4 regions of the Streptomyces sp. NPDC001941 genome follow, and region 3 is predicted to be linked to each of the others. Evidence: riboswitches for the same ligand, from Rfam matches in the RefSeq annotation. Region 3 holds a riboswitch; each other region holds the start of a gene.
What was found. Region 3 has a riboswitch for cobalamin ahead of ABT160_RS21250 (cobalamin biosynthesis protein). Riboswitches for the same ligand answer to the same signal wherever they lie in the genome.

Region 1 (7,084 bases), on a different contig from region 3:
CGACGACGGACGAGTCCGGGTCGGCGCGCAGCATCACGCCGCCGCGGTACTTGTGCCACATGGGGAAGAGCGCGTCCTCGCCGGGCAGCACGCCGTTGTACGCGAGCGTCCCGCCGGGCAGCACGCGCGCGTGGCGGCCGGGACGGTACGGCAGCTTCCAGGTGTGGACGACCTCGCCCGCCAGGTCCACCAGGTACACCTCGCCCGCCCCGGTGAGCGGGGCGAAGAGGGTGAGCCCGGGGAAGGCGGCGTCGGGATCGAGGGCGATGAGTCCGGTGCCGCGACGGCGGCGCTGGTTCTGGTCGACCCGGGGCATGGCTGACTCCCTCAACGTTTCTTTCTCAAAGTTTCTTTGACAAGTTCAAAGCGACTTTGAGGCTAGGGGCGTGGTGTGTCGGCCGTGTGACAGGCGTACGAAACGTGGCCCGCGGGTGCGTAGGGTGGCCGGGGGAGGTCGGTGATCATGGGTGACGGCGGTACGGGTGAGGCGGGCGCGGGCCTGGGGGCGGCGGTGCGCCGCAGGCGCCGGGCCCTGGACCTGACGCTGGCGGCGGTGGCGGAGCGCAGCGGCCTGTCGGTGCCCTTCCTCAGCCAGATCGAGAACGAGCGGGCCCGCCCCAGCATGCGCTCGCTGCAGCGCGTCGCGGACGCCCTGGAGACCACGGCGGTGGACCTGCTGGCGGCCGCCGACGCGCGCGCCCGGCCGGTCGACGTGGTGCGCGCGGACGAGCGGGCCGGCCTGGAACCGGCGTCCGGGGTGCGCCCGCTGGTGCGCGGCTTCCACGACCTGCACGCGCTGGAGTTCACCGGGGCGCACGAGGCGGACCGCGAGTTCGTCCACCCCGGCGACGAGCTGATGTACGTGGCGGACGGCGCGGTGGAGGTCGAGGCCGAGGGGAAGGTCCTGCGGCTGGGGCCGGGCGACACGGTCTACCTGGCCGGCGGCGTCCGACACCGCTGGCGCACCGTGGGCGAGGGCGCGCGGGTGGTCCTGGTGGCGGTGGGCGGCCGGGGGTGAGGCGCGGGCCTCGCGGGCGGACCGGGCGTGGCCGGAGGTGAGGCGTTCGGTGCGCAGGGAGATCCGGGTCATGGGCCGGTACGGGGAGCCGGGCGGCCCCTCGTGGCGGGAGCCGCCCGGCGGGGTGACCGCGCGCGACCGGGGCCGAGTCCCGCGCGGTCACGTGCGGGGGCGCCGCGGGTGCGGGGGAAGCGCTCGTCGTGGTGGCGGCCCCGGCCCGGGCGGTCGATGCCGCCCGGTGCCGGAGCCACGGTGCGGGACGCACCGAGGGCACGTGTGTGCCCTGCGCCTGCCGCGCTCCCCGTCGTCCGTACACGACGGAGGGCCACAGCCCCCGTGACGCGGTGCGACCCGGTCTCCCGTCCCCCGTGGCCACGCACCGCAATCTAGGCGCCCGGGGGCGTGCGCGGCGTCGGGTGGCGGGTTGAGGTCGAGGGTCAACCAGGGGTGTACGCCGGGTGGAGTGGATCAACCCTGGGGTTGAGGCACGGGTTCCGGTACGGAGTACGCGTACGGGCCGTGCGCGTCAGCGCACCAGCACCGCCCGCGTGTAGAGCAGCGAGAACCCGCGCCGCTGGGCGTTGTGCTGGGACGTGGAGGCCGGCTGCGTCGTGATGACCGCCAGGTCCGCCCTCTCCTCGGCCGCCCGGTCCAGACGGGCCGTCAGGAGTGCGGCCTGGACGCCGCGCCGGCGGTACGCGGGCAGGGTCGCCGCCCCGGTCAGCTGCGCCAGGCCGTCGACCACCCGCATGCTCGCCGCGCCGGCCACCACGCCGTCGACCCGCGCCAGGTAGCGGCGCATCCCGGCGGCGGCGCTCATGTCGCGCACCGAGGTCTCCACCACGTCGCGGGGGAACTCCTCGTGCGAGGCGACGCCCTGGGTGTCCGGGTGCGCGAACCCGTCCACCACGGTGTCCAGCCACGCCTCGAACTCCTCGTCCCCGGACTCGCCGACCTCGACGTCCGGGACGGTCGCCGCGCGGTCCCGTGCGGTGACCTCGCGGCCCAGGAGGTTCTCGAAGCCGGCCAGGCGGTAGCCGCGGCCGGTCAGCAACTCGCCCACGGCCGGGTCCGCGACGTGCGCGAGCTCCACCTGGACCGGGGTGCCGAGCGCGGCGAACCGCCGTTCCACCGCGTCGAGTTCCGCTTCGGAGGGCGCTCCGGCGAAGCCGAGTCCGACCACCTTGTTCAGCGGGGAGTGCTCGTCCGCGCGGCAGGCGGCGCCGCCCGCGAGCGGAGTGACGAATCCCGCGTCCGGGCCCAGCCGGGCCAGTGCGGCGCGGGCGCCCGCGGTGATCAGCCCGGTCTCCGCGCGCTCGATGCGGGCGGCGAGCTCCAGGCCGCAGAAGAGGGTGCCGGCGGGGCCGCCGCCGAGTTCAGGGGTTGCCATGGCCTCGACCCTAGGCCTTGAGCCGTACGCCGATCCGCATCCCATGGGCGCCCGATGCTTGCACTTAGTTCAAGTGATGCCGTAACTTCTGTCTTGCACTTAGTTCAAGTGCTCGGGGGTCCTGGCCCCCACGGTTTTCTCAAGGATTCGGGACGAGAGGGGAACGTCATGGCGCAGGAGCTGCGGGACTTCGTGAAGGCGGCGGCCGAGGAGTTCGGCCTGCCGGGAGCGGCGGTCGGCGTACTCGTCGACGGGCAGCGGGTGTACGCCTCGCACGGCACGACCGCCCTGGTGGACGGGCTGCCCATGGACGAGCGCACGCTCTTCCCCGTCGCCTCCACCACCAAGCCCTTCACCGCCACCGCCCTGGTGCGCCTCGCCGCCGAGGGCAGGGTCGACCTCGGCGCCCCGGTGCGCCGCTACGTCCCCGACCTCAAGCTGGCCGACGAGAAGGCCGCCGACCGCATCACCGTCCTGCAGCTGCTCAACCACACCGGGGGACTCGACTGGAACCTGATCCCCGACGAGGACAACGAGACCCTCGCCGGGTTCGTCGAGCAGATGGACCGCCTGGAGGTCATCGCCGCCCCCGGTGAGCGCGCCTCCTACAGCCAGGCCGGCTACAACCTCGCGGGCCGCGTCATCGAGAACGTGACCGGCCTGCCCTACGAGCGGGCCGTGACCTCGCTCGTCCTGGAACCCGCCGGTCTGAGCAGCACCTTCTTCGACCTCGACGACGTCATCACCCGCAAGTACGCCGTCGGGCACGTCCGGGACGAGGAGGGGAGGCTGCGGGCGGCCACCCCGTGGAAGGCCTTCCGGGGCACCTCGCGCGCCAACAACCCCGGTGGCGGTGGCATCTCCACCGTCGAGGACCTGCTGAGCTGGGCCGAGTTCCACCTCGCCGACGGCGAGGGAGTCCTGCCCGCCGAGTCGGTGCGCGCCATGCGGGAGCAGACCGTGGAACTGCGGGCCAGCACCCTCGGCGACGGCTTCGGCATCTGCTGGTTCCTCAAGTGGATCGACGGTGTCCTGACGATCAGTCACGGAGGCTCCGGCAACGGTCAGTTCGCCGAACTCCTGATCGTTCCCGAGCGGAACTTCGCGGTGGTGTCCCTGTCCAACGCGGGCCCCGAGGGCTACCCGTTCAACCAGTCCGTGGTCCGCTGGGCCCTGGAGCACTACCTGGGCTTGGTCGAGCGCGACCCCGAGCCCGTCGCGTACGACGACGCGCGCTCCCGCGAGGTCGCCGGGCGCTACCAGAACGACGTGATGAACCTCGACATCGCCACCGACGGCGCGCGCCTCACCCTCGCCGTGGGCATCAAGCCCGAGGTCCGCTCCGCCTCCGACGCCGAGATGCCGCCGGACTACGCGGCCGAGCCGATGGGCTTCCTGCCCGCCGAGGGCGGCGGCGACGAGGCGGGGGACGAGTACGTGATCACCGAGGGCGGGCTGAAGGGGCAGCGGGGGTTCTTCACCCGGGACGCGGCGGGGCGGGTGACCGGGGTCGACCTGGCGGGGCGCCTCTTCACCCGTACGAGCTGACCGCCCGGGCGACGGGACCGTACCGCGCGACGGGACCGTACCGCGCGACGGGACCGAGCCCGACGGCGCGACCGAGCCCGACGACTGACCCTGGTCCCGGCCCTAAGTCCCGACCTGATGGACCGAAGTCACACAACATCTTCGGTCGGCATGTCGGACATGGCACCAGATGTAGTGTGACGGGCGTCGGTTCGTCGGGCGGCGCGCGCAGCGCCCCGACGAGGCAACAGGGAACCCGGTCGGATGCCGGGACTGCCCCGCAACGGTAGGGGCCGCACCCGCGGCCCGAGTCCGATACCTGCCGACGCCCTCCCCGCGTACACCTCCGGGGAGGACACACCCCGGACGCCTCGTGGGAGGGCCGACGTGACCAAGATCGACGCCGTGGCAGCGGTGACCGAGTACCTGGACCGCACCGACTGGCGGGTGAACGCCAACGCCAACCAGGGCTACTCGCTCGGCGGCCTCGTCCTCAACTCGGCGGGCAAGATGATCGCCAACTACTGGCTCGACGAGGTCTACCCGCCCGCCGTCGGCCGCGCCCACCGCGAGGGCGACCTGCACATCCACGACCTGGACATGCTCTCCGGCTACTGCGCGGGCTGGTCCCTGCGCACCCTGCTCACCGAGGGCTTCAACGGAGTCCCCGGCCAGATCGACTCCGCGCCGCCCAGGCACTTCGCCTCCGCCGCCGGACAGATCGTCAACTTCCTCGGCACCCTGCAGAACGAGTGGGCCGGCGCCCAGGCGTTCAGCTCCTTCGACACCTACATGGCGCCGTTCGTCCGCAAGGACGCCATGACGTACGCACAGGTCCACCAGTGCGTGCAGGAGATGGTGCACAACCTCAACGTGCCCTCCCGCTGGGGCACCCAGACCCCGTTCACCAACCTCACCTTCGACTGGACCTGCCCCGAGGACCTGCGCGCACAGGTCCCCGTCATCGGCGGCGAGGAGGCGGACTTCACCTACGGCGAGCTCCAGGCCGAGATGGACCTGATCAACCGCGCCTACATCGAGGTGATGACCCGCGGCGACGCCCGGGGCCGCGTCTTCACCTTCCCCATCCCCACCTACAACATCACCCGCGACTTCCCGTGGGAGAGCGACAACGCGCGGCGGCTGTTCGAGATGACCGCCAAGTACGGCCTGCCGTACTTCCAGAACTTCATCAACTCCGAGCTCAGCCCCGGCATGATCCGCTCGATGTGCTGCCGCCTGCAGCTGGACCTCACCGAACTGCTCAAGCGCGGCAACGGACTGTTCGGCAGCGCCGAGCAGACCGGATCGCTCGGCGTCGTCACCGTCAACTGCGCCCGCCTGGGCCATCTGCACCCGGGCGACGAGCCCGCCCTCCTCGCCGCCCTCGACCGGCTCCTCGAACTCGCCGTGGAGAGCCTGGAGATCAAGCGCGTCAAGGTCCAGGACCTCATCGACGACGGCCTCTACCCGTACACCAAGCGCTACCTGGGGACCCTGCGCAACCACTTCTCCACCATCGGCGTCAACGGCGTCAACGAGATGGTCCGCAACTTCACCGGCGACGCCCACGACCTCACCACCGACGAGGGCCACGCGCTCACCGTCCGCCTCCTCGACCACGTCCGCGCCCGCATGGTCGAGTTCCAGGAGCGCACCGGCCACCTCTACAACCTGGAGGCCACCCCCGCCGAGGGCACCACCTACCGGTTCGCCAAGGAGGACCGCCGCCGCCACCCCGGCATCCTCCAGGCCGGCACCGACGCCAACCCCTACTACACCAACTCCAGCCAGCTGCCCGTCGGTTGGACCGACGACCCGTTCGAGGCGCTGGAGCGCCAGGACGAACTCCAGGGCAAGTACACCGGCGGCACCGTGCTGCACCTCTACCTCTCCGAGCGCGTCTCCAGCGCCGAGGCCTGCCGCGAGCTGGTGCGACGCTCCCTGGAGCGCTTCTCGCTGCCCTACCTCACGGTCACCCCCACGTTCTCCATCTGCGCCGACCACGGCTACCTGGCGGGCGAGCACCCCCACTGCCCCACCTGCGGCTCCCCGTGCGAGGTGTGGACGCGGGTGATGGGCTACCACCGGCCGGTGTCCTCCTTCAACATCGGCAAGCGCGGCGAGCACGAGGAGCGCGTGCCGTTCCTGGAGCGGGCCGGAGCGCCCGCGTGATCCGGATCGGCGGCTGGGCCCGGCTGTCCACCTGCGACTGGCCGGGCCGCCTGGTCGCCACCGTGTTCTGCCAGGGTTGCCCGTGGCGCTGCGGCTACTGCCACAACCCGGAACTCCTCGACCCGCGCGTGCCCGCCGCCGTGTCCTGGGGCGCCGTGACGGTCCATCTGGCCCGGCGCCGGGGCCTGTTGGACGGCGTCGTCTTCTCCGGCGGCGAACCCCTCCTCCAGGCCGGGCTCGCCGACGCCGTGCGCCAGGCGCGTGCCCTCGGCTTCGCCGTGGGCCTGCACACCGGCGGCGCCTACCCCCGCCGGTTCGGGCAGCTCCTGGGGGAGGGGCTGCTCGACTGGGTCGGCTTTGACGTGAAGGCGCACCCGGAGGCGTACGAGAAGGTGACCGCGACCCCCAACAGCGCGTTCCCGGCGGCCCGTTCGCTCCGGCTGCTGCTCGACTCGGGGGTGCCGCACGAGGTCCGCACCACCGTCGACCCGGACCTGCTCGACGCGGCCGGGGTCACCGCCCTGCGGTCCTGGACCGAGCGGCAGGGCGTGCGCGGACACGTACTGAAGACGGCGCGGGCGGTCTGAGGCCCAGGGGGAGCCCCGACCGGGCTCAACTCCCTTCCGGAAGCACCCGCTTCTCCATCAGCGTGTACGACTTGCGCACGCCGCCGGGCTGCGGCTTGCCCTCCATCGTGCCCACCGCCCGGTAACCGGCGCGCAGGTAGTAGGAGTTGAGCCGCTCGTTGTCCGCGAGGCAGTCCAGGCGCACCAGTTCGCGCCCGGCCCGCGCCACCCGTTCCTCGGCGGCCCGCAGCAGGGCGCTTCCGGTGCCGGGCCGGGCGGTGCGCCGGTCCACCATCAGCCGGTGCACGTAGCCGGCCACCGGTGGGCGCGCGCCCCAGGCGGCCTCGTCGCTCCACCACAGCTCCCACGCGCCGACCGCCCGGGAGCCGTCCCGGGCGATCCAGATCT
Region 2 (7,084 bases), on a different contig from region 3:
GTACCCGCACGCCGTGGACACCCGCTTCGAGATCCACGCCGACTCCAGCGGCGACGGGCGCCCTGACGTCACGTACCGCTACACCTTCACCACCGAGGACCGCCGGCCCAAGGGGACCGTCGCCGCGGTGACGGGCCCCGTGCGCTCGCTGGAGGACCCGGCGGTCGTGTTCCGCCAGCGCTACACGCTGCAGGAGCTGCGCCCCGGCCGGGCGCCGCGCACCCTGGTCGGCGGCGGCGCGGTGGCGCCGTCGTACGCGGGAGCACGCCTGATGCCCGACTACGACGCCCTGCGCAAGGACGCCACGGCGGCGCTCCCGGGCGGCGGCCGCACCTACGTGGGGCAGATCGCGGACTCGTTCTTCTTCGATCCGGCGCTGTACGTGAAGATGCGCCTCGCGATCCCGTTCGCGCCGTCGATCAACCCCACGGCCGTGTTCAACGCGGGCACGATGACGCTCCAGGTCCCCAAGAAGGCCCTCGCCCTGCGCGGGGACCCGGCGCGCAACCCAGTGGTCGGCATCTGGGCCACGGCGTCGCGCCGCTCGATCAGGCTCGACGACCCGGACGCGGACCCGTACGTGCAGGTGTCCCGGATGGGCATGCCGCACTTCGTCGAGACGATGGCGCCCGACAGCCTCCCGGTCATCGGCGTCCCCGGGGGCACTGCCGACCAGTACCAGGCGCGCGTGCCGTACGACGACGGGGACTGGGCGACCCTGACCGACCTGGTCCGCAGGCCCTTCGCCGCGCGCAACGTACAGCTGTCGACGGGCACGAAGGCCCCGGCCGAACCGCGCGACGACCTCTTCGCGTACGTCTTCAGGGGCGTGGCCGGGGTCAACGCCCACAGCCTCAACAAGGACGCGGCACCGGCGGGGCTCAGGCCGGCCGAGATGCTGCGGCTGAACATGTCGACACCGGTCGCCGCGAAGCCCGCGCCGTACACGATGTTCGCCGGCGACCCCCAGGGGTTCCCCAACGGCCGGCGCTTCGAAGACGACATCGAGGCGGTCAACCTGCGGATCATCATGGGCGGCCTGCGGGGCGTCCCCACCGAGAAGCTGACCCCGCCGAGCCTGGTCAACAAGCCCGCCAAGGCGCCGACGCGCACGTTCCCGTACCGCGCCCTGCCCCACTGACCAGCCACACGCCTTGGCCGCTTTGATGCGTTCTGGTCTTTACGCGCCCTTTGCGGGCCCGCTGCCACCCTGTGAAGACTCTCTCCCGGTGAACCGGCCCCTCCCCCGCCACGGCCCCTCCCCCTCTCCCCCGACGGAGCAGCCATGCGCCCTTTCCCCGCGAACCCCCCGCCCGACGACGGCGACGACGGCCCCTGCGGTCCCGCGTGGTCCGCACTCGCCATGTCCGCCGAACGCCTCCCCGAACACGTCCGCACCCTGCGCACCACGGTCCGGGTCTGGCTGCACCGCGTCTGCCTGATGCCGGAGGACCGGGCGGACGCGGTGCTGCTGCTCATCTCCGAGCTCGCCGGGAACACCGTCCGCCACGGCACCGGCCCCACGCTCGCCTGCCGCGCCTGGAGCACCGGCGCCGGGCTGCTGCGCATCGAGATCGACGACCCCACCCGGGAGCGCGTCCCGCGGGCGCGCACCGCACCCCTGCTCGCCGAGTCCGGCCGCGGCCTGTTCCTGGTCAACGCCTTCGTACGCGAACTGGGCGGCGCCTGGGGCCACTACGACGGCGGCGTCACCGCCTGGTGCGAGTTCCCGCTCACGGCCGGGCCCTCGGCGGCCTGAACACCCGCCCTTCGCCGCCGGGGTGACGAGCCATCAGGAGTACGGAGTGACGGGGATCGCGCCGCCGGTCAGTCGCCGAGGATCCGCTCCCACAGCAGCGCGTCCCGCCAGCTCCCGTCGAGCACGATCGAGGAGTGCGAGACGCCGTACGGGCTGAACCCGTTGCGCCGCAGCACGTGTTGCGACGCCAGGTTCTCCAGGTCGGTGGCCGCCTCGGCGCGGTGGAGGCCGAGCTCCTCCTCCATGAGCCGGAGGACGAGGCCGACGGCGCGCCCGGCGTGACCCCGGCCCTGGACCGTGGTCGCGACCCAGTAGCCGACCGAGGCCCGGCGCAGGTGCGGCTGGGGCAGGATCCCGCCGACGGTGACCTGCCCGACCACCTGGTCGTCGGCGAGCACCACGCCCGGCCAGACCGTGCCGGCCTTGTGCCCTGCCAGCAGGCCCTCGATCCGCTCCTCCTGGCCCTCCGGGGTGAAGAACGCCTCGGGCTGGGCCGCCTCCCACCGCCGGAACGCCTCGGCGTCCCGCACCCGGTGCGCGGCGATCACGGCGGCGTCGGCGGGCTCTATCAGGCGGATCCTGGTGCTGTGCTGCATGTGCTGGTCCTCGTCGTGGTGGAGCGGTCGGGACGTGCCAGCCTAGGTGTACCGGGACGCCGCGTACTGACTGACGGGGCGCGCGGTCTGAGCGGGGGGTGCCCTACGGAGCGGTCTGGCCGGCGACCTTGCCGCCGGCCTTGCCGCCCGTGCGCGCCCGGGGCATCGCCCTGAGCTGTTCGATGTGGCGCCGCTGGAGCCCCGCGGCCCGGTCCATGAAGTCGGCGATGACGGCGACCTGGTCCGGGGTGAACTCCGCGGCGATCATCTGCTGGCCCTCGTCGACCAGCGGGGCCATCAGCGCGTACGCGGTCTTCTGGAACTCGGGGGTGGCGCGGATGACGCTCTTGCGCCGGTCCGTGGGGTGCGCCTGGCGGGCCAGGTAGCCGGCCTTCTCCAGGCGGTCCAGGAGGGCCGTGGTGCTTCCGGTGGTCAGGCCGAGGCGGTCGGCGAGCTGGCTGGGGCTGGCCTCGGGCAGTTCCTGGAGGAGGATCTCCAGGCAGCGCAGGTCCGTCTCGTTGACGCCGAGGTGACGGGCGAGCTCGCGGTCGAAGTCGTCGACGGCGGCCTGGTAGGCGCGGGTGGCCTCGCCGAGCCGGTGCTGGGGCGGTTGCTGGCTGGCGGCGGTCATGGCTCCCGTGGTCCCTTCACAGTCCTGTGGCTCGACCATCAAGTTACCCCAGAGGGGTGGGACGTCCGGTCACGCTCCGGAGGTGCGGTCCCCGACTGCCCTGCGGGGCAGCGCGAAGCACAGCACGGCGCAGAGCAGGTAGGCGCCGATCGCCCAGAGCGCGGCGTGGCTGATGGCGTCGGTCAGGCCGTGGCCCGCGCGGGAGAAGAAGACGTTGCCGATGACGGCGACGCCGAGCGCTCCGCCGAACTGCTGGGCGGTGGAGAAGATGCCCGACGCGCCGCCGGCCAGGCCGTCGGGGACGGCGGAGAGCACGATGTTGACCAGCGGGATGATCAGCAGGCCCAGGCCGATGCCCGCGACCACGAGGCCGGGCACCAGGGGCCAGGCGCCGGTGTGCTGCGCGCCGGCGTGCTGGGTGGCGTGGTGGACCCAGGCGAAGCCGCCCGCCATGACCAGGCCGCCGAGCACCAGGACCGTACGCCCGAGCCTGCCCACCAGGTCGTCGACCATCGGGGCGGACAGGATCGTGCCGCCGGAGAAGGCGACCATGAGGACGCCGGCCTGGACGGGGGTGTACCCCTGGCCGTTCTGGAGCCAGATGGTGAAGGCGAGCATGAAGCCGGACATGCCGCCGTAGAAGACCAGTTGGACCAGGAGTCCGGCGCTGAAGGCGGCCTTGCGGAACAGGGCCACGGGCAGCAGCGGGTGCGCGACGCCGCGCCGGGCCTCCAGGACGCTCAGGGCGACGAGCGCCAGGACGCCGGCGGCGAGCAGCAGCCAGCCCCACAGCGGCCATCCGTTGTCGCGCCCCTGGACGAGCGGCAGGACGATGGCGACGAGCGAGGCGGCCAGGACGAGGTTGCCGACCAGGTCGATCCGGCCGCGGGCGCGCTCCTGTCCGCCGGGGATCCAGGCGGTGCCGAGCGCGAGGACGACGAGAGCGACCGGGACGTTGACGGCGAAGATGGTGCGCCACCCCCAGCCGAACAGGTTCCAGTCGGTCAGCACGCCGCCCAGGAGCACGCCCGCCGCGACCGCGAGGCCCGCCATGGCCCCGTAGACGGCGAAGACCTTGCCGCGCTCCTTCTCGTCGAACAGCGTCCGGAACGAGGCCAGGACCTGCGGCAGCAGCACGGCCGCGGCGACGCCCTGGAGGGCGCGGGCCGCGATCAGCGTCCCGGGGCCGGGGGCCGTGGCGCTGGCGAGGCTGGCCAGGGCGAAGAGACCGACGCCGGTCAGGAACACGGGCTTGCGGCCGTACCGGTCCCCCAGGTGCCCGGCGATGATCAGCGCGGAGGCGAAGCCGAGCATGTAGGCCGAGACGGTCCACTGCAGCTGGGCGGCACCGGCACCCAGGCCGCGGCCGATCGAGGGCAGCGCGGTGTTGACGATCGAGCCGTCGATCATGTCCATCAGCGCGGCGATGATCATGACGACCGCGGCGGCCCAGCGCTTGGGGTGGGCCCCTGGCGCGGGGGCGGTGGGGGACGGCGCCCCTGCGGCGGTTCTGCTGGACGTGGACATGTGATCTCCCGGATGTCTCTCGGTTTCCATACAGCTCGACTTTCGGCTTACTTGACAGTCGAGCTACTTCAAGACTGTGGGCAGATATCTCGAATGTCAAACGAAACGTCGGAGCTCGTACGGGCGCTCGGGCGCCCGGACGCTCTGGCGTTCCTTGAGCGCGGGCACGTAGGGTGATCCACGCAGCTGGTTCGCCCCGTCCGCCAGGCGGGATGCGTCGCAAGAGGGAACCCGGTGGGAATCCGGGACTGCCCCGCAGCGGTGAGCGGGAACGACCGCCGTCATACGCACTGGACCCCGAGACAGGGGCCTGGGAAGCGACGGCCAGTAGGTGTCCTCCTTGAGGGCGTGCCCGCGAGTCCGAAGACCTGCCACCTGCCCGGACGCGCTCCCCGCGCGTGCGGACATCCCGGTGACCTCGTGGGCGGGTCGGCGTGAAGAGCGGGTGGACGACAGCGCCTCGACGCGCGCCGTACCGCCCCCCTCTCGTCACTCCTTCGCACCCGCGGCCGTCCCCGGGATCCCAGGGATACGTCTCTCGAAGGAGATCTCCGTGACCAGCAGGACCGCAGCCGCGGCAGCACGCGCCACCGTGTACGGCTACCCCCGCCAGGGCGCCGACCGCGAGCTCAAGAAGGCGATCGAGGGCTACTGGAAGGGCCGCGTCACCGCCGACGCGCTGCGCGCGACCGCCGCCGGGCTGCGCCGCGCGAACTGGACCAGGCTCGCCGAGGCCGGCATCGGCGAGGTCCCGACCGGGGACTTCTCGTACTACGACCACGTGCTCGACACCACCGTGATGGTCGGCGCGGTCCCGGACCGGCACCGCGCCGCCGTCGAAGCCGACGCGCTAGACGGCTACTTCGCGATGGCCCGCGGCACCCAGGACGTCGCGCCGCTGGAGATGACCAAGTGGTTCGACACCAACTACCACTACCTGGTGCCGGAGCTGGGGCCCGACACCGTCTTCACGGCCGACTCCTCGAAGCAGGTCGCCGAGCTCAAGGAAGCGCTCGCTCTCGGGCTCGCGGCACGGCCCGTCCTGGTCGGGCCGGTCACCTACCTGCTGCTCGCCAAGCCCGCCCCCGGCGTCCCGGCCGACTTCGAGCCGCTGACCCTCCTGGACCGGCTGCTGCCGGTGTACGCGGAGGTGCTCGCCGATCTGCGCGCGGCGGGCGCGGAGTGGGTCCAGCTCGACGAGCCCGCGCTCGTCCAGGACCGCACCCGCGCCGAACTGGGCTTCGCCGAGCGGGCGTTGCGGGACCTGTCCGCCGCCACCGACCGGCCGAAGCTGCTCGTGGCGTCGTACTTCGACCGGCTCGGGGAGGCTCTGCCGGTCCTCGCCAAGGCTCCGGTGGAGGGCCTGGCCCTGGACTTCACCGGCGCCGCGCGCGCCAACCTCGCGGCGCTCGCGGCCGCCGGCGGCCTGCCCGGCAAGCGCCTGGTCGCCGGCGTGGTCAACGGCCGCAACATCTGGGTCAACGACCTGGAGAAGTCCCTGGCCACCCTCGGCACGCTGCTCGGCCTCGCCGACCGGGTCGACGTCTCCGCCTCCTGCTCCCTGCTGCACGTGCCGCTGGACGCGGCGCTGGAGCGGGACATCGACCCGCAGATCGTGCGGTGGCTGTCCTTCGCCCGGCAGAAGACGGACGAGATCGTCACGCTCGCCAAGGGCCTGCGCAGCGGCACCGACGCGATCGCCCCCGAACTGGCCTCCAACCGGGCCGACCTGGCCTCCCGCGCGGGCTCGCCCATCACCCGCGACCCGGCCGTGCGGGCCCGCGCCGCCGCCGTCACCGACGCGGACGCCCGCCGACCGCAGCCGTACCCCGAGCGGGCCGCCGCCCAGCGCGCCCACCTGGGCCTGCCGCTGCTGCCCACCACGACGATCGGCTCCTTCCCGCAGACCGACGAACTGCGCGTCGCCCGGGCCGACCTGCGCGCCGGGCGGATCGACACGGCCGGGTACGAGGAGCGCATCGAGGCGGAGATCAAGGAGGTCATCGCCTTCCAGGAGAAGACCGGCATCGACGTCCTGGTGCACGGCGAGCCCGAACGCAACGACATGGTGCAGTACTTCGCCGAGCGGCTGACCGGCTACCTGGCCACCCAGCACGGCTGGGTCCAGTCCTACGGCACCCGCTACGTGCGCCCGCCGGTGCTGGCCGGGGACATCTCCCGCCCCGAGCCGATGACGGTGCGCTGGACCTCGTACGCCCAGTCCCTCTCCGACCGGCCGGTCAAGGGCATGCTGACCGGTCCGGTCACCATGCTCGCCTGGTCCTTCGTCCGCGACGACCAGCCGCTCGCCGAGACGGCGCGCCAGGTCGCGCTCGCGCTGCGCGACGAGGTGAACGACCTGGAGGAGAGCGGCACTTCGGTGATCCAGGTAGACGAGCCCGCGCTGCGCGAAACCCTGCCGCTGCGCGCCGCCGACCACCCCGCGTACCTGGCCTGGGCCACCGAGGCGTTCCGCCTGAGCACCAGCGGGGTGCGGCCGGAGACCCAGGTCCACACCCACATGTGCTACGCCGAGTTCGGGGACGTCGTGCAGGCCATCGACGACCTGGA
Region 3 (7,084 bases):
AGTGGACGGGGCCGGTCGGGCGGCACGTGCCCGTTCCCGTGGCCGCGCGACCGGCCCCGTTCCCCGGGGCGGGCGGGGCGGCCGGGGCAGGCGGGGCGGGTGGGTCAGGCGCGTTGGCCGTAGCCCTTGAGCTTGGCGCCCGCCTCGGCCAGCTGGTCCGGGTCGAGCAGGGTGGGGGCGGCGCCCGGGACGGAGGCCGCCGCGAGCCAGACCCGGCACATCCACTCCAGCTGGGCGGTGCGGTCGTGGGCCTGGTCCAGGGTGTCGCCGTAGGTGACGCAGCCGTGGTTGCGCAGCAGGCAGCCGGAGCGGCCCTCCAGGGCGCGCAGCATGTGGGCGGCCAGCTCCTCGGTGCCGTAGAGGGCGTACGGGGCGACGCGGACGGGGCCGCCGAGCGCGGCGGTCATGTAGTGCACGGCCGGCAGCTCGTCGACGAGGGTGGAGACGGCGGTGGCGTGCACGGCGTGGGTGTGCACGACGGCGGAGGCGCCGGTGCTCCGGTAGACGGCCAGGTGCAGGGGCACCTCGCTGGTCGGCGCCAGGGCGCCGAGGACCTGTTCGCCCGCCAGGTCGACGGCGACCGGCTCCTCGGTGAGCAGCCGGTCGTAGGGGACGCCGCTGGGGGTGACCAGGACGAGGTCGCCGACGCGGACGGAGACGTTGCCGGAGGTGCCGACGACGAGGCCCTCGGCGACGGTCCTGCGGGCCTCGGCGACCAGTTCGCGCCAGGCGCCCTCGACGTCCTGGCGCCGCCGTTCGCGCTCGTACCGGTGCTGCTGTCGGGTCATGCGGCGATCCTCCCGGGTGACGAGGATCTCTTCAACGGGCCCGCGGGGTCCCTCCGGGTGGGAGGCGAAGGTCCTGTGACGGATGCGGCGGGGGACGAACCGGGTCCTTCCGGGCCCGGGAAATCAGGCCCGGAAGCCCTTTCGGCGGTCGAACACGAATGTCACGGAAACCTTCGCGGGCATCAACCGGAATCAGCCGAACCCGGTTGCGTAAACCACCAGTCCCGTCCCAGTTCACCTTCCGTTCACTCAGGTTGCCTACGTTCGGCGCGCCACTGACGTCAAACGATTGCCTGGGTAAATGGAACACATCACGCTGCTGCTCGCGATTGTGGTCGTGACAGCTCTCGTGTTCGATTTCACGAACGGTTTCCACGACACCGCCAACGCGATGGCGACGACCATCTCGACCGGCGCCCTGAAGCCCAAGACGGCGGTGGCCATGTCCGCCGTGCTCAACCTCGTCGGCGCGTTCCTGTCCGTGGAGGTCGCCAAGACGATCTCCGGCGGGATCATCAACGAAGAGGGCATCCGCACAGAAGTGATCTTCGCGGCGCTCGTCGGCGCCATCCTGTGGAACCTGCTGACCTGGCTGCTCGGCCTGCCGTCCAGCTCGTCCCACGCCCTGTTCGGTGGTCTGATCGGCGCCGCCGTGATGTCGGCCGGCTGGTCCTCCGTCAACGGCAGCACCGTGGTCACCAAGGTGCTGCTGCCCGCGATCGCCGCCCCGATCGTCGCCGGCCTGGCCGCCACCGCCGCCACCCGGCTGACGTACAGGATCGGCTCCCGTACGGACGAGAAGGCCACGGCCAAGGGCTACCGCGCCGGCCAGATCGCCTCCGCGGGCCTGGTCTCCCTGGCGCACGGCACCAACGACGCGCAGAAGACCATGGGCGTCATCACCCTGGCCCTGGTCACCGGCGGCGTCCTGGCCCCCGGCTCCAACCCCCCGATGTGGGTCATCGTCGCGGCCGGCCTGGCCATCGCGCTCGGCACCTACCTGGGCGGCTGGCGCATCATCCGCACCATGGGCAAGGGCCTGACCGACCTGCGTCCGCCGCAGGGCTTCGCCGCCCAGACCAGCGCCGCGACCGTCATCCTGGCCTCCTCCCACCTGGGCTTCTCGCTCTCCACCACGCAGTCCTGCTCCGGCGCCGTGATGGGCGCGGGTCTGGGCCGCAAGGGCGGCGTGGTCCGCTGGTCGACCGCGACCCGGATGTTCGTCGCCTGGGGCCTGACCCTGCCGGCCGCCGGCCTGGTCGGCGCGGGCGCCGAGTTCCTGACCAAGCAGGGCACCTGGGGCATCGTGGCCGTAGCGGTCCTCCTGGTGGCCGGCTCGGGCGTCATCTGGGCGCTCTCGCGCCGCCAGCCGGTCGACCACACCAACGTCACCGCCGACGAGCACGCCGAGCCCGCGGGCGTGGTGACCACCGCCATCGCGGCCGTCACTCCCCCGCCCGCCGGCGTCGTCGTCGCCCCGGCCGACGCCCTCAAGACCACCATCCCGGCCCCGGCCGCGACCCCGGTGGCCGCCGCCGACCCGGCGCGCCCGGCCACGGTGTAAGGAAAGAAGACCAGCATGAAGATCGACTGGGCAGCCCTCGGCTCCGTCTTCGGCGTCAGCCTCGTGATCACCGTCGCCCTGGTGGGCCTGTTCACCCTGGGCATCGTCGGCCTCTCCAAGCAGGAGTCGGCCTCCGCCACCGGCGGCTCGGCCCCGCTGGCCCGCACCGGCGCGTACGCCTGCTTCGCGCTGTGCGCGGCGGCGGTCGCGTACGGGATCTACCTGATCGTGGCCTGACCCCACGCCTCCGGCACCACACCGGCGCCCACGGAACGCTCCTCGTTCCGTGGGCGCTTCCGTGTGCTCCGCCGCTCGTCAGGCGCGGTCCCGTCACGCCTTGCTATGGTCTGCGTCACAGAGGGACCAGTCTCGAAAAGACATGTGTCATACTGGCGTACGTCAGCTAGATAGCGTCCAACCTACCTATGCCTGTTCGCACTTGGCCTTTCGACACCGGCCTGGAAGCCAACTGCCGAACAGCAAGGAAGTAGGAACGCCATGACCCGGGACGTGGATCCGAGCCTGAACCGCCGGCGACTGCGCATCGCGCTGCGCCGTGCCCGCGAAGAGGCCGGCCTCACGCAGGCGGACGCCTGTGCCGCGCTCGAGTGGTCGCTCAGCAAGGTGCTGCGGATCGAAGCGGGTTCCGTCTCGCTGACCGTGACCGACCTGCGGGCGATGCTCCAGCTGTACGGGGTGACGGACCCGGCCGACGTCGCCGATCTGGAGACCGCCGCCCGGGGCTCCAAGGGGCCCTCCTGGTGGGCGCACTACAACGACTTCCTGCACCCCCAGTTCGCGCAGTACCTGGGGTACGAGGGCGCCTCGCACACCCTGCTGACGTTCCACCCCGTGCTGGTCCCGGCGCTGCTCCAGACCGACGAGTACGCCTCCGCCCTGCTCGGTTCCCGCCAGGCGGACGGCAGCCAGCTGCGGCGCGCGGTCGAGCTGCGCACGACCCGTCAGGAACGGATCCTGGACAACGACGAGGGGCCCGAGACCCACTTCGTCGTCGACGAGTCGGCGCTGTACCGGCAGGTGGGCGGTGCCGACGTGCTGCGCCGCCAGCTCAAGGAACTCAAGCGGCGGGCCGGGGACCCGCGGGTGCGGCTGAGCGTGCTGCCCTTCGCCGTCGGCGCCCTCTTCGGCTCGTCGAGCCCGTTCATCGTCCTGACCTTCCGGGACGACGACGACCTGCTCTACCTGGAGACGGCGATGGGCAGCCTCACCAACCGCGACGACCTGGACCTGACCGCGCGGTACCAGGAGACGTTCGCCACCATGACCAAGCTCTCCGTACGGGGCGACGACCTGACCGCCCTGCTCGACGCACGCATCGCCGCCCTGGGCGGCGACCCCGCAGACGACTGATTTCCCGGGGGACGACCCGGCAGGACCAGGGAGGGCCGATGACGGTCTCCGAGTGGCGCGAATGGTGGCAACGGCTCCGCACGGCCCGGCCCGTCACGGTCGGCGACGCGGACGCCTCCTCCGGACCGGACCAGCCCGACGGCGTCGAGGACACCACGCTCAAGGCGTACGCGATGCAGAGCCCGGACTGGACGGACGCCCTGATCCGGATCGAGACCGCCCGGCGCGACGGGGAGATACGGCTGCTGAAGGTCCGGCTGCTGCTGGGCACCGCCTGCGGCAGCCTGCTCTTCCTCTGCCTGGCGCTGGCCGTGCACACCGCGTCGACCCTGCGGGTCGGACTGGGCGGCGGTCCCGTGTGGACCGCCGCGGCGGGCGTCACCGGGGCGGCGCTGACCAGCGTCGCCGCCGCGCGGGTGGGCCGGGCGCTGGGCGCCCGTCTCGACCAGGCTCCGCCGGGGAGCCCGGCGGCTACGGATTCCGCTTCTCGCCCGGCGACAGGACCCGGCCCAGGACCCGCGAACGCACCGTGACCGGGGTGAACCCCCACCACAGCCCGGCCGCCACCGAGATCAGCACCGTGACCACCATCCACACGGCGAGCCGGGCCTCGACGCCGGGCACCAGGAGGGCGAGGGCCGCCCCCGCGCCCACCGCGAGCACGCCGCTCACCATCCCGTACAGACCCAGTTCGCCCGCCTCGGAGAGCCCGGACCCCCGGGCTTCCGCTGGTGGGCTCGTCCGCTGCGGGACCGAACCACTGGCCGGATCAGGCATCTGCCGTCCACCTCCTGCTCTGCGGGTGGATCATCGTCACTCACAGGCACCGCCCGGTGACGCGAGTCCCGCCAGGAAACCACGCCAGGCGTCGGCGGGGAAGACCAGTACGGGCCCCCGGCGGTGCCACGAGTCGCGCACGGACACCGAGGCGCGCCCCCGTGCGACTTCCACGCAGTCGTTCTCGCCGCCCGCGGAGTGACTGCTCTTGAACCAGGTCCGTGCGCCCGGCTGGTCGTCGAACACACTGATCTCCCCCTGCTCGAGTGTCAGCACCCCGACGTCGAACGTCCTGCGGGCGCTCTGTTGTTCGGTTCTGTATGGGGCAGTCTTCCCGGCAGAGGAAGGGCGGACGCACGGCGCGTGCGCGCAAATCGGCCGCGTGCGGCGCTCCTTGCGTCCTTCGTCGCAGGTCAAGGCGAGTTGACGGGCATTCGCGCTGCGTGGTGGACTGCCGGGGCCGTTTACGGCGGCAGCAGAGGAAGCCGGTGGGAATCCGGCGCGGTCCCGCCACTGTCAGTCCGGCCGAGTGCCGGACGAGCCAGGAACTCTCGCCGCCGGTCACGTCGAGCCAGGGCGCGGACCCTGAGTGAGGACACAGCGCCATGCCCGGCCGCCGTTCGACCACGCCTGCCTTCGTCTACGGGGCCACCGCCGGACTGGTGGCCGACCGGATCCTCGGCGATCCCCGGCGCGGACACCCGGTGGCCCTCTTCGGGAGGGCGGCCCAGAGCGTCGAGGGCGCGTTGTGGCACGACCACCGCGGCTGGGGCGTACTGCACGCGGTGGTGTGCGCCGGTGGAGCCGCGGGCGCGGGCGTCCTGGCGTCGCGCGCCGTGCGCGACCGCCCCGTGGCCGCCGCCGCGCTGACCGCCGCGTCCGTGTGGGCCGTCGTCGGCGGTACGACGCTGGGCCGCGAGGCGCGTGCCGTCGCCGGGGCGCTGGCCGCCGGGGACGTCGAGGTCGCCAGGGAGCGGCTGCCGCACCTGTGCGGGCGCGATCCGCAGGCGCTGGACGGGCCCGGGATCGCCCGCGCGGTCGTGGAGTCCGTCGCCGAGAACACCTCCGACGCCGTGGTCGGCGCGCTGGTCTGGGGCGCGGTCGCCGGGGTGCCCGGGCTGCTCGCCTTCCGGGCCGTGAACACCCTGGACGCGATGGTCGGCCACAGGTCCCCGCGCCACCTCCGCTACGGCTGGGCCTCGGCCCGCCTGGACGACGTGGCCGGCTGGCCCGGGGCCCGGCTCACCGCGGTGCTGGCCGCGCTCGCCGGGGACGACGCGCGCGGAGCCGTACGGGCCTGGCGGGCCGACGCGGGGAAGCACCCGAGCCCCAACGCGGGCCCGGTGGAGGCGTCCTTCGCGGGGGCCCTGGGCGTGCGGCTCGGCGGGACCCTCGCGTACGGCGGGCGCGTCGAGCACCGGCCGGTGCTCAACGCGGAGGGGCGGGACGTGGAAGTGGCGGACGTCGAACGGGCCGTACGGCTGTCGCGCCGGGTGGGCGCGCTGACCCTGGTGGTGTGTGCGGGGGCCCGGCTGCTCGCCGCGCGCGCCCCGCGGAAGCGGAGGCAGGCATGAGTGGCGGGCTCCTGGTCGCGGGGACCACGTCGGACGCGGGCAAGAGCGTCGTCACGGCGGGCATCTGCCGCTGGCTGGCGCGCAAGGGCGCGAAGGTGGCGCCGTTCAAGGGGCAGAACATGTCCCTGAACTCGTTCGTCACCCGCGGGGGCGCCGAGATCGGGCGGGCCCAGGCCATGCAGGCGCAGGCCGCCCGGGTCGAGCCGACGGCGCTGATGAACCCGGTGCTGCTCAAGCCCGGCTCCGACCGCTCCAGCCAGGTGGTCCTGATGGGCCGCCCGGTGGGCGAGATGAGCGCGCGCGGCTACCACGGCAACCGGCAGAAGGAGCTGTTCGAGCCGGTCACCGCGTGCCTGGCCGAGCTGCGGCGCGACTACGACGCGGTGATCTGCGAGGGCGCGGGCAGCCCGGCCGAGATCAACCTGCGCCGCACCGACATCGTCAACATGGGCATCGCGCGGGCCGCGCGCTTCCCGGTGGTGGTGGTCGGCGACATCGACCGCGGCGGGGTGTTCGCCCAGTTCTTCGGCACCACGGCGCTGCTGTCCCCCGAGGACCAGGAGCTGGTCGCGGGCTACCTGGTCAACAAGTTCCGCGGTGACGTGACGCTCCTGGAGCCGGGCCTGGAGATGCTGCGCGGCCTGACCGGGCGGCGCACCTTCGGCGTCCTGCCGTACGCGCACGGCCTCGGCATCGACGAGGAGGACGGCCTGCGGGTGTCGCTGCGGGGCGCGGTGCGCGAGTCGGTGGTGGCGCCGCCGGTCGGCGAGGACGTGCTGCGGGTCGCGGTGTGCGCGGTGCCGCTGATGTCGAACTTCACGGACGTGGACGCGCTGGCGGCCGAACCGGGCGTCGTGGTGCGGTTCGTGGACCGGCCCGAGGAGCTGGTGGACGCGGACCTGGTGGTGGTCCCCGGTACCCGGGGCACCGTGCGGGCGCTGGAGTGGCTGCGCTCGCGGGGGCTCGCGGACGCGCTGCTGCGGCGGGCCGCCGAGGGGCGTCCGGTGCTC
Region 4 (7,084 bases), on a different contig from region 3:
TCAACATGTGGGTGTGCCCGCTGGGCGGCGGTCTGCTGGGCTACGCGCAGTTCCCCGGCGGGCCCGCGGAGACCGACGGCGTGGTGATCCTGCACTCCGGGTTCGGCACCACGGGCACGGCGGCGGCGCCGTTCGACGGGGGCCGCACCGCGACCCACGAGATCGGGCACTGGCTGAACCTGTTCCACATCTGGGGCGACGACGGCACCGGCTGCAGCGGCACGGACCACGTCGCGGACACCCCCAACCAGGGCGGGCCCAACGGCGGCAAGCCCACCTTCCCCAAGCTGAGCTGCAACAACGGGCCGAACGGGGACATGTTCATGAACTACATGGACTACACCGACGACGCGGCGATGTTCATGTTCACGAGCGGCCAGAAGGCGCGCGTGGACGCGACCCTGGACGGGGCGCGGTCCTCGTTCGCCAAGCGCTAGTCACTACCGGTGGCGGGCCCGTCGAGGGCGGGCCCGGCGCCGCGCGTCAGCAGGGCCAACTGGCAGAGGGACTCCAGGCGTTCGAGGTGGTCGCGGGCGCGGGCCAGGTCCGCGCCCCAGGCCAGCGCCCCGTGGTCGGCGATGAGCAGGACCGGGGGCGGGTCGTCGGCGGTGTCGAGCAGGTCCTCGACGTCGTCGGCGACGCGCTCCACGTCGGCGTGGTTGGCGAGCACCGGCACGTCGACCCGGTCCGGGTCGCCGGTGCCCAGGCCCTTGAGCAACTCGAAGCGCTCCAGGCGCAGGTGGCGGGGCTCGGCGGCCTTCCGGCCGCGCGCCGTGAGGGTGGCCGCGGCGGTGGCGTACGGGCAGTGGGCGTGGATCACCGCGCCCGCGGTGGTCGTCCGGTACAGCGCGGCGTGCAGCACCGACTCCGGGGACGCGCCGAGCCGGGCCGGGCGGGCCAGGACGCCGGTGGCGACGCTGATCTCGACCATGTCCTGGACGGTGAGCTCGCCCTTGTCCCGGCCGCCCGCGGTGATCAGCGCGAGGCCGCCGGGCTCGGGCAGCCGCACCGAGAGGTTGCCCGAGGTGCCGGGCATCCAGCCGCGCTCGTACAACGCCTTGGCGGCGTGGGCCAGTTGGATGCCCGAGGACAGGGTCGAACGGTGCACGGGTCCCCCTTTGCCGGATGGGTGTCCCACTCGTACCGGAAGCGGGCCGGACAGGCCAGAGCACGGAAGGGCCCGCCGGGACGCCCGGGGCCGGATCCCGCCCGGGGAACGCGGGGGGATCGCGGGGGGACGAACTATGGTGAGCGGGGCGGGCAGTCACTCACCTGGAGGTACTCCGTGAAGATGCTCATCAACGTGCCGGAGACCGTCGTCGCGGACGCGCTGCGCGGGATGGCCGCCGCGCACCCCGAGCTGACGGTGGACGTGGAGCGCCGGGTGGTGGTCCGCCGGGACGCCCCGGTGGCCGGGAAGGTGGCCCTGGTGTCGGGGGGCGGGTCCGGGCACGAGCCGCTGCACGGCGGGTTCGTGGGTCCCGGCATGCTGTCGGCCGCCTGCCCCGGTGAGGTGTTCACCTCGCCGGTGCCCGACCAGATGGTGCGGGCCGCCGCGGCGGTGGACAGCGGCGCGGGGGTGCTGTTCGTGGTGAAGAACTACACCGGGGACGTGCTGAACTTCGACATGGCGGCCGAACTCGCCGAGGACGAGGGCGTCCGGGTCGCCCGGGTCCTGGTGGACGACGACGTGGCGGTGGCCGACAGCCTGTACACGGCGGGCCGGCGCGGCACCGGCGGCACCCTGTTCGTGGAGAAGCTGGCGGGCGCCGCGGCCGAGGAGGGCGCGCCGCTGGAGCGGGTCGAGGCGGTCGCCCGGCGGGTCAACGAGCGCACCCGCAGCTTCGGCGTGGCGCTCGGCGCCTGCACCACGCCCGCCAAGGGCAGCCCCACCTTCGACCTGCCCGCGGGCGAACTGGAGCTGGGCATCGGCATCCACGGCGAGCCCGGCCGGGAGCGGCGGGCCATGATGACCTCCCGCGAGATCGCCGACTTCGCCGTGGACGCGGTCCTCGACGACCTGCGCCCGGACGGCCCGGTGCTGGCCCTGGTGAACGGCATGGGCGGCACGCCGCTACTGGAGTTGTACGGGTTCAACGCCGAGGTGCAGCGGGTGCTGACCGAGCGCGGGGTGCCCGTCGCCCGTACCCTCGTCGGCAACTACGTGACCTCGCTGGACATGGCGGGCTGCTCGGTGACGCTGTGCGCGGTGGACGAGGAGCTGCTGCGGCTGTGGGACGCGCCGGTGCGCACGCCCGCGCTGCGGTGGGGCTGCTGAGGGCGGGAAGAGACGGGAAGACGGGACGGGGAACGGAGCGGATCGTGGGAGTGCCCGAAGTGACAGTGCTGGACGCGGACTTCTTCCGCCGCTGGCTGACCGCCGTCGCCGCGTCGGTGGACCGGGAGGCCGACCGGCTGACCGAGCTCGACTCGGCGATCGGCGACGCCGACCACGGCAGCAACCTGCGGCGCGGGTTCGCCGCCGTGGCGGACGTGCTCGCGCGGGAGGAGCCCGCGACGCCCGGGGCCGTGCTCACCCTGGCCGGGCGGGAGTTGATCTCGACGGTGGGCGGTGCGTCGGGTCCGCTGTACGGGACGCTGCTGCGCCGCACCGGCAAGGAGCTGGGCGAGGCGGCCGAGGTGGACCGCACCGCGCTGGCGGCCGCGTTCGCCGCCGGGGTGGCCGCGGTGGCCCAGCTGGGCGGCGCCGCGCCCGGGGACAAGACGATGCTGGACGCGCTGGGTCCGGCGGCCGAGGCGCTGGGCGAGTCGTTCGCCGCGGCGGCCGGCGCGGCCGGGCGGGGCGCGGCGGACACCGTGCCGCTGCGGGCCCGCAAGGGCAGGGCGAGTTACCTGGGCGAGCGCAGCGTCGGGCACCAGGACCCGGGGGCCACCTCCGCCGCGCTGCTCCTCGCCGCGCTGGCCGGGACCGCCGGGGAGGCCGCGTGAACCCGGTGGGCATCGTCCTCGTCTCGCACAGCGCCGCCGTCGCGACGGCCGTCGCGGAGCTGGCCAGGGGTCTGGCGGGCGGCGCCGCGGAGGTGCCCGTGGCGGCGGCGGGCGGCACCGCGGACGGCGGGCTCGGCACCAGCGCGGAGCTGATCGCGCGGGCCGCGGCCGAGGTGGACCGGGGCGCCGGGGTGGCGGTGCTGGTGGACCTGGGCAGCGCGGTCCTCACCGTGAAGGCGCTGCTCGCCGACGGGGACGAACTGCCCGGATCGACCCGGCTGGTGGACGCGCCGCTGGTGGAGGGCGCGGTCGCGGCGGTGGTCGCGGCGTCGGCGGGCGCGGACCTGGCGGCGGTCGGGGCGGCGGCGACGGAGGCGTACGACTACCGCAAGGCGTGAGGCCCGGGACGCGGTCACGACCCGCGCCCGGAGCGGCGCGGGTTGTGATGTGCCTGGTGGGAGCACTAGTGTCACAGGGCCTTGGTGTACGGGAAACCGGTGGAGTACCGGTGCGGCCCTCGCCACTGTGATCGGGAGGTCCGGCTCCATCCCCCCTCGCGGGGAGCCACTGGATCGCCCCGGGTGACCGCCCGGGGCGTTTGGGAAGGCGGAGCCGGGCGGAAACACCGTCAGCCAGGAGACCGGCCAGGGCGCGTTGTCCATCCACGAGGTGCTGGAGAGGTCTCACTCACCCATGCATATAGCCGAGGGCTACCTGCCCCCGTTGCACGCGGCCGCCTGGGGCGCCGCCGCCGCGCCGTTCGTCGTCCACGGCGTGCGGAACCTGACCCGCGAGGTCCGGGCGAACCCGGAGTCCACCCTGCTGCTCGGCGCCTCGGGCGCCTTCACCTTCGTCCTCTCCGCGCTCAAGATTCCCTCGGTGACGGGTAGTTGTTCGCACCCGACCGGGACGGGGCTCGGCGCGATCCTGTTCCGGCCGCCGATCATGGCGGTGCTCGGCACGGTGACCCTGCTGTTCCAGGCGCTGCTGCTGGCGCACGGCGGGCTGACCACGCTGGGCGCCAACGCCTTCTCGATGGCGATCGTGGGGCCCTGGGCCGGCTACGGCGTGTACCGGCTGCTGCGGCGGTTCGACGTGCCGCTGATGGTGACGGTGTTCTTCGGCGCGTTCGTCGCGGACCTGTCCACGTACTGCGTCACCAGCGTGCAGCTGGCGCTGGCGTTCCCCGACCCGGCCGGCGGTTTCCTGGGCTCGCTGGGCAAGTTCGGGTCGATCTTCGCGCTCACCCAGATCCCGCTGGCCGTGAGCGAGGGCCTGCTCACCGTCCTGGTGATGCGGCTGCTGGTGCAGTCGAGCAAGGGCGAACTGACCCGGCTCGGCGTGCTGCTGACCGGTGCGGGCCGCAAGGGCGCTCCCGCCGAGCCCGAGGCGGTGGCCCGGTGAGCCGCAACGCGAAGATCAACACGCTGCTGCTCCTGGTCGTGGCCGCGCTGGCGGTGCTGCCGCTGGCGCTGGGCCTGGGCGACCACAAGGAGGAGCCGTTCGCCGGCGCCGACGCGCAGGCGGAGACGGCCATCACCGAGCTGGAGCCGGACTACGAGCCCTGGTTCTCGCCGCTGTACGAACCGCCGTCCGGCGAGATCGAGTCGGCGCTGTTTGCCCTCCAGGCCGCGCTCGGCGCGGGCGTCCTCGCCTACTACTTCGGGCTGCGGCGCGGCCGCCGCCAGGGCGAGGCGCGGGCGCTGGCCGGCCCGGCGGACGGCGAGGGGCACGAGGTCGCCGGTCCCGCGGCCGACGGCAGCCCGGCTTCCTCCTGATGCTGCCGATCGACGCGGCGGCGCACGGCAACCGCTGGCGCCGCCGCCACCCGCTGGAGAAGGCCGTCCTCGGGCTCGGCCTGACGCTCGCCGCGGTCTGCCTGCCGCCGTGGCCCGGCGCCCCGCTGGTCGCGGCGGCCACCCTGGCGGTGCTGCTCGGACCGGCGGGGGTGGCGCCCCGGCTGCTGTGGCGGGCGTTCCGGGTGCCGCTGGGCTTCTGCGTGACCGGCGCGGTGCCGCTGCTGTTCCAGGTCGGCGGGGCGGGCGGGTTCGTGACGCTCGCCCCGGACGGCCCGGCGCACGCAGGCCAGCTGCTGCTGCGCACCTCGGCGGCCTCGCTGGGGGTGCTGCTCTTCGCGTTCACCACGCCCGTCTCGGACGTGCTGCCCCGGCTGGTGCGCGCCGGGGTGCCCGCGCCGGTGGTGGACGTGGCGCTGGTGATGTACCGGATCTCGTTCCTGCTGCTCGACGCGGTGGCGCGGATCCGCCAGGCGCAGGCCGCCCGGCTCGGGGCCACCACCCGGGCGGCGGCCTGGCGCTCGCTGGCCGGGCTCACCGCCACCGCGTTCGTCCGGGCCTTCGACCGGGCCCAGCGCCTGCAGACGGGGCTCGCCGGGCGCGGCTACGACGGGACGCTGCGGGTGCTGGTGCCCGAGGCGCGGGTCTCGCGCCGGTTCCTCGCGGCGAGCGCCGCGCTGCTCGCGGGCGTCGTCGCCCTGAGCCTGGTCCTGCAACTCGTACTGGAAGGGTCCCCCTGATGACGGCCGAGACGGCTGGCGCGCCCCCCGTGGTGGAACTCGTCGGGGCGGGCTTCGCCTACGAGGAGGGACCGGCCGTGCTCAGCGGCGTCGACTTCGCGGTGCCCGCGGGCCGGTCGACGGCGCTGCTCGGGCGCAACGGCAGCGGCAAGACGACGCTGCTGCGGCTGCTCAGCGGCGGGCTGCGGTGCGGGAGCGGGGTGCTGCGCTGCGCGGGGCGCGAGGTGACGTACGACCGCAAGGGGCTGACCCGGCTGCGCACCGCGGTGCAGCTGGTGGTGCAGGACCCGGACGACCAGCTGTTCGCCGCGTCGGTGGCGCAGGACGTGTCGTTCGGGCCGCTGAACCTGGGGGTGCCCGAGGCGGAGGTGCGGGAGCGGGTGGCCGGGGCGCTGGCGGCGCTGGACATCACGGCGCTCGCGGACCGGCCGACGCACCTGCTGTCGTACGGGCAGCGCAAGCGTGCGGCGATCGCGGGGGCGGTGGCGATGCGCCCCGGCCTGCTGGTCCTGGACGAGCCGACGGCCGGGCTCGACCCGGACGGGCAGGAGCGGCTCCTGGAGGTGCTGGGGCGGCTGCGGGATTCGGGCACCACGGTGCTGATGGCCACGCACGACGTGGACCTGGCGCTGCGCTGGGCGGACGAGGCGGCGGTGCTGGGGCCCTCGGGGGTGCGCACCGGGCCGGTGGCCGAGGTGCTCGCGGACGCCGGGCTGCTGGCGGCGGCGCGGCTGCGGCGGCCGTGGGGCCTGGCGGTGGAGGAGGCGCTGCGGGCGCGGGGGCTGCTCGCGGCGGGCGAGGCGGGGCCGCGCACGCCGGAGGAGCTGGCGCGCTGGGCGGCGGGGGCGCGGGCCTGAGGCGGGCAGCAGTGGGCTACCGGGGAGTAGCGCAGCTCACTCGGCCACCCTTATGCAACTAGTTGCACAACCTCGGCGGGGTCGACTAGAACTGGAACGACCCCGGCCCGAGGAGGCGCCCCCATGTCCGCGTACCCGCATCTGCTGAGCCCGCTCGACCTCGGCTTCACCACCCTGCCCAACCGCGTCCTGATGGGCTCGATGCACGTCGGGCTCGAAGAGGCCGAGAACGGCTTCGCGCGGATGGCCGCCTTCTACGCCGAGCGCGCCCGGGGCGGCGTCGGGCTCATCGTGACCGGCGGCATCGCCCCCAACGAGGCGGGACGCCCCTGGGAGGGCGGCGCCAAGCTCACCACCGCCGAGGAGGCCGCGCAGCACCGCGTGATCACCGACGCGGTGCACGCCGAGGGCGGCCGGATCGCGATGCAGATCCTGCACTTCGGGCGGTACGCGTACCACGCCGACCTGGTCGCCCCCAGCGCCGTACAGGCCCCCATCAGCCCCTTCCCGCCGCACGCGCTCACCGACGACGAGGTCGAGGCGACCATCGAGGACTTCGTGCGGGCCGCCGAGCTGGCCCGCTCCGCCGGGTACGACGGCGTCGAGATCATGGGCTCCGAGGGCTATCTGATCAACGAGTTCATCGCCGCCGCCACCAACCACCGCACCGACCGCTGGGGCGGCTCCTACGAGAACCGCACCCGGCTGCCGCTGGAGATCGTGCGCCGCACCCGCGAGCGGC

Region 1: it holds a riboswitch for cobalamin, as region 3 does, so the genes downstream of both, ABT160_RS34125 (ribonucleoside triphosphate reductase) here and ABT160_RS21250 (cobalamin biosynthesis protein) in region 3, are expected to answer to the same signal.
Region 2: it holds a riboswitch for cobalamin, as region 3 does, so the genes downstream of both, metE (5-methyltetrahydropteroyltriglutamate--homocysteine S-methyltransferase) here and ABT160_RS21250 (cobalamin biosynthesis protein) in region 3, are expected to answer to the same signal.
Region 4: it holds a riboswitch for cobalamin, as region 3 does, so the genes downstream of both, ABT160_RS14380 (energy-coupling factor ABC transporter permease) here and ABT160_RS21250 (cobalamin biosynthesis protein) in region 3, are expected to answer to the same signal.

Annotation. Positions count from the first base shown of each region.
Region 1 is NZ_JBEOYE010000070.1:31,294-38,377, forward strand. Features, by position in the region: gene ABT160_RS34105 (aryl-sulfate sulfotransferase) at 1-316, opposite strand, end outside; gene ABT160_RS34110 (helix-turn-helix domain-containing protein) at 464-1,018, shown strand; gene ABT160_RS34115 (GNAT family N-acetyltransferase) at 1,545-2,408, opposite strand; gene ABT160_RS34120 (serine hydrolase domain-containing protein) at 2,577-3,956, shown strand; cobalamin riboswitch at 4,127-4,276, shown strand; gene ABT160_RS34125 (ribonucleoside triphosphate reductase) at 4,323-6,110, shown strand; gene ABT160_RS34130 (anaerobic ribonucleoside-triphosphate reductase activating protein) at 6,107-6,697, shown strand; gene ABT160_RS34135 (GNAT family N-acetyltransferase) at 6,723-7,084, opposite strand, start outside.
Region 2 is NZ_JBEOYE010000028.1:95,774-102,857, forward strand. Features, by position in the region: gene ABT160_RS20340 (DUF4331 domain-containing protein) at 1-1,141, shown strand, start outside; gene ABT160_RS20345 (ATP-binding protein) at 1,286-1,759, shown strand; gene ABT160_RS20350 (GNAT family N-acetyltransferase) at 1,828-2,355, opposite strand; gene ABT160_RS20355 (MarR family winged helix-turn-helix transcriptional regulator) at 2,459-2,986, opposite strand; gene ABT160_RS20360 (MFS transporter) at 3,056-4,513, opposite strand; cobalamin riboswitch at 4,684-4,903, shown strand; gene metE (5-methyltetrahydropteroyltriglutamate--homocysteine S-methyltransferase) at 5,067-7,084, shown strand, end outside.
Region 3 is NZ_JBEOYE010000030.1:64,616-71,699, forward strand. Features, by position in the region: gene ABT160_RS21215 (class II aldolase/adducin family protein) at 105-788, opposite strand; gene ABT160_RS21220 (inorganic phosphate transporter) at 1,090-2,352, shown strand; gene ABT160_RS21225 (hypothetical protein) at 2,368-2,589, shown strand; gene ABT160_RS21230 (helix-turn-helix domain-containing protein) at 2,851-3,723, shown strand; gene ABT160_RS21235 (hypothetical protein) at 3,762-4,256, shown strand; gene ABT160_RS21240 (hypothetical protein) at 4,195-4,500, opposite strand; gene ABT160_RS21245 (DUF397 domain-containing protein) at 4,537-4,776, opposite strand; cobalamin riboswitch at 4,931-5,070, shown strand; gene ABT160_RS21250 (cobalamin biosynthesis protein) at 5,106-6,074, shown strand; gene ABT160_RS21255 (cobyric acid synthase) at 6,071-7,084, shown strand, end outside.
Region 4 is NZ_JBEOYE010000016.1:62,776-69,859, reverse strand. Features, by position in the region: gene ABT160_RS14405 (zinc metalloprotease) at 1-437, shown strand, start outside; gene mtnB (methylthioribulose 1-phosphate dehydratase) at 434-1,108, opposite strand; gene dhaK (dihydroxyacetone kinase subunit DhaK) at 1,286-2,278, shown strand; gene dhaL (dihydroxyacetone kinase subunit DhaL) at 2,344-2,949, shown strand; gene ABT160_RS14385 (PTS-dependent dihydroxyacetone kinase phosphotransferase subunit DhaM) at 2,946-3,347, shown strand; cobalamin riboswitch at 3,413-3,612, shown strand; gene ABT160_RS14380 (energy-coupling factor ABC transporter permease) at 3,643-4,353, shown strand; gene ABT160_RS14375 (energy-coupling factor ABC transporter substrate-binding protein) at 4,350-4,727, shown strand; gene cbiQ (cobalt ECF transporter T component CbiQ) at 4,727-5,485, shown strand; gene ABT160_RS14365 (energy-coupling factor ABC transporter ATP-binding protein) at 5,485-6,342, shown strand; gene ABT160_RS14360 (oxidoreductase) at 6,466-7,084, shown strand, end outside.